One region of the Peribacillus sp. R9-11 genome, then DNA from elsewhere that is predicted to be linked to it. Evidence: predicted binding sites of a transcription regulator. Region 1 holds the regulator's gene; the other holds the start of a gene.
The links. Region 1 encodes Rex, which represses fermentation and respiration genes when NADH is low (regulators of the CRP and FNR family bind a similar motif). Its sites were predicted from a motif close to TTGTGAAATATTTCACAA; they were not measured.
Positions count from the first base shown of each region.

Region 2: qoxA (cytochrome aa3 quinol oxidase subunit II) is a predicted target of Rex. The motif match lies at 1,237-1,254, and genes of this name have one in related genera.

Region 1 covers NZ_CP133763.1:320,450-323,880, forward strand. Annotated here, with positions in the region: gene RE409_RS01650 (ABC-F family ATP-binding cassette domain-containing protein) at 1-665, opposite strand, end outside; gene moaC (cyclic pyranopterin monophosphate synthase MoaC) at 796-1,305, shown strand; gene RE409_RS01660 (redox-sensing transcriptional repressor Rex) at 1,340-1,999, shown strand; gene RE409_RS01665 (YdiK family protein) at 2,027-2,242, opposite strand; gene RE409_RS01670 (CPBP family intramembrane glutamic endopeptidase) at 2,239-2,964, opposite strand; gene groES (co-chaperone GroES) at 3,301-3,431, shown strand, end outside.
Region 2 covers NZ_CP133763.1:515,785-519,215, forward strand. Annotated here, with positions in the region: gene RE409_RS02500 (hypothetical protein) at 1-196, opposite strand, end outside; gene qoxA (cytochrome aa3 quinol oxidase subunit II) at 1,374-2,303, shown strand; gene qoxB (cytochrome aa3 quinol oxidase subunit I) at 2,377-3,431, shown strand, end outside.

The DNA.
Region 1 (3,431 bases):
TCATGGGAAACAATAAGTACAGCACCTTGGTAACTTTGTAAATATTGTTCAAGCCAGGAGAGAGTTTCGATATCCAGATGGTTTGTTGGTTCATCGAGAATCAATATATCGGGCTTCTTTAAAAGCAGCTTTCCTAATGCAAGCCGTGTTTTTTGGCCTCCACTCAACGTGGAAATGAGAGTGGAATAGTCAAAGTCACCAAACTGAAGACCATGTAATACGGAACGGATATCTGCTTCATATTGATAGCCCCCCTTTTCTTTAAAGGCTACCTGTAAAGTGTCATATTCATTTAACACCTTTTGGTAAAGTATTTCGTTATCAAAAGTGTCAGGTTTGGCCATTTCGGCCTCAAGTCGGCGCAGTTCTTTCTCTTGCTCTATTAGGTCTTTGAATACAGTCTGCATCTCATTCCAAATGGAAAGTTCGGATTCTAAACCTGTATCCTGTGCCATATAGCCAATAGTGACGCCTTTGGGTTTGATGATCTCGCCGCCATCATGGGAAAGTTGTCCGGCTATGATTTTTAGCAGAGTTGATTTTCCAGCGCCGTTTCGGCCAACTAGGGCAATTCGATCTTTATTTTGAACTTCGAGCTTCATATTTGATAAAATAAGTTCAGCTCCGTAATATTTGGATAGTTGATTGATTTGTAATAAAATCATAAATTTTCACCTCAATTGATTATTGTTAGTGTAACGTATTATAGTAATTATCGGCAACAGCTGAGGTCTAAGCAAAAACAAGCTGTTACATAATGTGGAATAATAGTGTATGATTTAGGAGGGGTTATTAATGGGGGACTTAACGCATTTTAATGAACAAGGCAGAGCTAAAATGGTTGATGTGAGTGCGAAGCCTGAAACCATTCGGACGGCAACAGCTCAATCGAGTATCTTATTGAACGATGAAATATATGAAAAAATCACGAACCAGAAAATGAAAAAAGGTGATGTTCTGTCAGTTGCACAGGTTGCAGGCATCATGGCAAGCAAAAATACATCCAATATAATCCCGATGTGTCACCCTATTTCTCTACAAGGGGTCAATATAGCCTTTGATTGGGTAAAAGAAGAACAAGGTTATAGGCTTAAAATAGAAACAGAAGCCAAGACAAAAGGGAGTACAGGTGTTGAAATGGAAGCGTTAACAGCTGCATCTGTGACCGCTTTAACTGTCTACGATATGTGTAAGGCTATTGATAAAGGAATGGTAATCGGGCCTACATTTTTAGTGGAGAAAACAGGTGGGGTGTCTAGTAGCGATTACAAAAGACAGTTGAATCAAACAGATAAAGAAGAATAAGTTTGAAAAGCATGTGTGAAGGCGGGGAAGAACGATGAACCATGACCCAAAGATACCGCAGGCAACGGCCAAAAGGTTGCCCTTATATTATCGATTTTTAAAGAACTTACATTCCTCAGGTAAACAAAGAGTATCCTCGGCAGAGCTTAGCGAAGCTGTAAAAGTTGATTCGGCTACAATTCGCCGTGATTTTTCCTACTTTGGCGCGCTTGGAAAAAAGGGCTACGGCTATAATGTAAATTATTTACTATCCTTCTTCAGAAAAACACTAGATCAAGATGAATTGACAAAAGTCGCTTTAATTGGAGTAGGGAATTTAGGGACCGCTTTTTTAAATTACAATTTTTTGAAAAATAATAATACAAAAATTGAAATGGCATTTGAAGTTTCTGAAGATAAGGTTGGAAAGCGAATAGCTGATGTGCCAATCTATCATATGGACCAAATAGATACGCTTTTGCAGGAAAATAATATTACAGCAGCTATTTTGACAGTACCTGCCCAAGTGGCTCAAACGATAACCGATCGTTTAGTTAAAGCTGATATAAAAGGAATATTGAATTTCACTCCTGCTCGGCTGACTGTACCGCCGTCCATAAGAGTTCACCACATTGACCTGGCTGTAGAGCTTCAGTCCCTCATCTACTTTTTAAAGCATTATCCTGTGGTAGAAGAAGTTGCATTAGAGGAATAAAAAAACGCTGCGTCTTCGCAGCGTTTTTTATTTTTTCTTCTTATTGTTTGCGGATTTAATTTTAAAGTGCATCATGATCATACGTAACCCTGACCCAAAGTCAAGAGTTGCAATAAGTACGAGTATGTAGGCAAAGATTCCCCATCCTGTTGAATTGACGGTTTGGATTGCGATAGCCGTAAAAAGAGCCCCTAAGCCTGCATAGATGATACCGATAAATAGTGGTGATTGACGACGTTTCATAATAAACCTCCGATAAAGGCCTGTGCAGTATCTAGCATCTTCTCAATATCATCTCTATAAAACACTTGAAGGATGATAACAAGGGTATTCATTGCAATATGTGCCACCATCGACACAAGGATACGACCGGTTTGCGCATAAAGAAATGCAAAGGTGAAGCCCATTGCTGAATATAAAAGAAGATGTTCGAGTTCACCATGCGCCAAGCCGAAAATAACTGAGCTAATTAAAGCAGAAATAAAGAAATTAAAGCGTTTATTAAGTGATCCGAAAATGATTTTCCGGAAAAGGATTTCTTCCAAAATAGGTCCAATTACTGAAGTCACGAAAATGACCATTGGGACTTCATATATGAGTGAAATAAGATTCTGCGTATTTTCAGATTCAGACTTCACCCCGAGCATTTGTTCAATGCTTCCAGCTAGGCTTTGAGCAATAAGTGCCAGAAATACACCTGCTATCGCCCACAATATAGACGTAGGGATTGAAGCTTGATTACGTGTGTCTATCCTTTCCCTCATATCTTTTCTCATCAAAATTAAAATCAGTGTTAGAGCTGCGAGAAAGCTGAATACAATCCAGTATGCTGCTGCTTTAACTTTGAGTTCATCAGCAGGCATTTCGCTTAAAGATCCAATCAGCATGAAAATAGGCATCCCAACAATACTGGATAATTGCATGGCTATGTAAGTGATGATGACGAACCAATATTCTTTTTTCAAAAATGAAAACTCCTTTTATTTAGTCCGCCATTTCTCTTATAACGGTCCTGACATGGGGACAATCTCTAAACGTATACTCCAAAATGGTATCAAATAATGAGACATAACTCCACTTAAACGTACGCATAAGAGAACATTTCATCTCCTTTGTTAAAAGAAACATTATCCTAAAGTAGTATACCCGGAATTTATCAGAAATTAATAAAAAATTTTCGATAAGATACTTGCAAAAAAGGCTCGGTTTATTTAATATTATAAATGTGTTAGCACTCGATGATGAAGAGTGCTAATAATCACAAAGCAAATTATCAAGAGAATATGAGGAGGTTGTTTCACTTGTTAAAACCATTAGGTGATCGCGTTATTATTGAACTAGTTCAATCTGAAGAAAAAACGGCAAGCGGTATTGTTCTTCCTGATACTGCAAAAGAAAAGCCACAAGAAGGTAAGGTCGTAGCAGTTGGTAC
Region 2 (3,431 bases), 200 kb from region 1:
AGCCCACTCTAGAGAACGCGTATTCAAAGGATCGCTTGAAATATTTCTTGGGCATGGCAGTAGGTTGTACACGATTAAAGCGTAACCAACTAGTAAACAAGTGCTCCAACAATGAAAGCATATTCAATGATCCAAATCCAGTTGATTTAGAATATGTGTACATACAACATAGCTTGGCCATCCACACCAAACTCACTACATTCCTGAATGAAAAGTTCTAACTCTACATTCTGAACTCTGAACTATACCACGAAAAATGGACACTTTAAAAAGGTCCATTTTTCGTGGTTTTCTATGTGCATATAATAAAAGAAACAAAAGGGATGCAGTTGTCAAAATTGGATATTTAAGTAGTGAGTTTCCTTTATTCGTAGGTGGAGGAATTCCAGAAAAGTGAATGGACTAATGCGCTTGAAGTAACATGTGGGGAAACGGCCTGCCCCCTGGTCACTTTATAAATTTTGAGGTGTGAAAGGATATCCTTTTTCATGCCCCATTCATAATTACAAAACACAAATAGCCTGCTCCCGCAAAAATAGGAGGACAGGACTAAACAGCAGTTTAGGAAAAGTAATACTGACAGGGCAATAAGTATTGCGAGAAGAAGGAACCTGATTACCAATCATATATTATTATTGTTCTTAAATAAGATTAACCCGATTATAGAGTACAAGCCCCCATTTTCCTTTCCCCTATTTTAACCAAGCCTATTAGAATGGCTAAATGTGCCACAGCAAATGTCCTAGAAAGGCATTCAAGTAGGCATCATAAAGGATCAAAATGTTCATTTCACACTCTTTGTTTCCTTATATATATATAAGGGCAAGTGTTGTACGACAAGTGTAATGAAGCAGGGAACACAACATCATATACAATGCCGTTACCGAGTCCATGGTCGAGTGAGAAAAATTCGTTTTTAATCCTGGATACCATCAACATCCAATAACGATTCCATTGATAGCTATCTTCTTAACAGGAGAGGTAATAAAATTCTAAATATTCGGTAATTTAAATCAGGTCTTGAGTAATGTACGAGGAAGAATATAATGTGAAAATTCATTATATTAAAGTAACATTATATGGAAAATAAACCGGGGATACTTGCAAATCCTCACTAATAAGAATAAGCGAATTCTCCGTAAGTAAGATATTAAACATTTATTATATTTCATTTCATAAAGATTTTCGAACATTTCAGTTCAGTTACCATCTTCTTACTGCTCTTTCATGAACTTTATGTGACAGATGTCACTTTGTATTGTCTTTTTATACACTTGGGATTAATATTGGTATGTCGGGGTTTGTGAACATGGTAACACTTTGTCCGAATAATTACCAATAGGAATTTTATTATGTAAGAAAGGGGTAGTACTATGAAAATAAAATGGGCTTTATTAACTATACTTTTTACTATTGCCACTGTGCTAACCGGTTGCGATAACCCATTAATGGTCTTGGACCCTAAAGGGCCAGTAGCTGCAACACAAGCAGATGTTATTATGATTTCGATATGGACAATGGCCTTTGTCGTTCTTGTCGTTATTGTACTGTATATCTTCATGATAATGAAATATCGTGCTTCCAAACAGCGTGATGATTATGAACCACCTCATATTGAAGGAAGTAAGGTTCTTGAAATAATTTGGGTTGCGATCCCAATTTTAATCGTCGCTTTCCTATCAGTTGTTACTGTTAAAACAACAAATGAAGTTGAGGCAACACCTAAAGGATACCAAGAGCAAGAACCGTTAGTTATTTATGCTTCATCTTCTAACTGGAAGTGGCATTTTAGTTATCCGGAAGAAGATATCGAAACAGTTAACTATCTGTTTTTACCGACTAACCGACCAATTGAATTTAAACTTTATTCATTCGGACCAATCTCTAGTTTCTGGATTCCACAACTTGGAGGACAAAAATACGCGATGTCGGACATGGTTAACACGTTGCACTTAGCAGCTGATGTACCAGGAGAGTATATGGGTCGAAATTCAAACTTCAGTGGTTCAGGTTTTGCTCAGCAAACGTTCAACGTTAATGTACTGTCTGCAAAAGAATACGATAAGTGGGTAGATGAAATTAAAGCTACTGCTAAACCGCTTACTGAGGAAAAATTCAATAAATTATTAGAACCTGGTCATGTGGGACAATCCACTTACACTGGAACTCACTTAGAGTTTTCTCCAGCTCCTGAAGGGGAACATGCTGGTCATGACCACGGATCTTCTGATACTGAAGAAAATGATTCCAAAGATTCACACGAGGAACATTCAGAACACAGCAACATGAATCATGATCACTAAGAATTAATTTCGTTCGATAAAACAACTAGGTTTACAAGATAAGGAATATTTTCCTGAAAGGAGTCACAAAAGTATGGATTACTTTGATCGATTTGCCGTACCTCATCCAAGTCCTGCAATTTATGCATCCATGGTTGCCATTGGCTTAACCATGATTGCGGTTGTTGCCGGAATTACCTATTTTAAAAAATGGGGTTACTTATGGCGTGAGTGGTTAACAACGGTTGACCATAAACGTATTGGTATCATGTACATCTTGTCAGCACTACTTATGCTTTTCCGTGGTGGCGCCGATGCTATCATGATGCGTGCTCAAACGGCTGTTCCTGATAACGGTTTGTTGGATGGACAGCATTATAATGAAATATTTACAACACACGGGGTCGTCATGATTCTGTTCATGGCTATGCCATTTATCATTGGGTTAATGAACATTGTTACACCATTACAAATTGGAGCGCGTGACGTAGCATTCCCACGTCTAAACGCAGTAAGCTTCTGGTTATTCTTCATGGGGGCAATGCTATTTAACATCTCTTTCGTAGTCGGTGGTTCTCCTGATGCAGGTTGGACATCTTACTTCCCGCTGGCAAGTAACGATTTCAGTGAATCAGTAGGTTCGAACTATTACGCGATTGCAATTCAAATAGCTGGTATCGGTACATTACTGACTGGTATCAACTTTATCGTAACCATCTTGAAAATGAGAGCACCTGGTATGAACTTAATGAAAATGCCAATGTTCACATGGTCTATCTTGATCACAAACTTCATTATCGTTTTCGCTTTCCCTGTATTGACAGTGGCACTTGCGTTGATGACAATGGATCGTCTATTCGGAACTCAATTCTTTACGATGGCCAATGGCGGTAGCGATATGCTTTGGGCAAACTTGTTCTGGGTTTGGGGACATCCTGAAGTTTATATAGTTATTCTTCCGGCATTCGGTATTTACAGTGAAATCATTTCAACTTTTGCACGTCGTAACCTGTACGGATATAATTCGATGGTTATCTCTATGGTAGCTATTTCTACTCTATCTTTCGTTGTATGGGCTCACCATTTCTATACAATGGGTCACGGTGCAATGGTTAATGGTATCTTCTCGATTACCACGATGGCAATTGC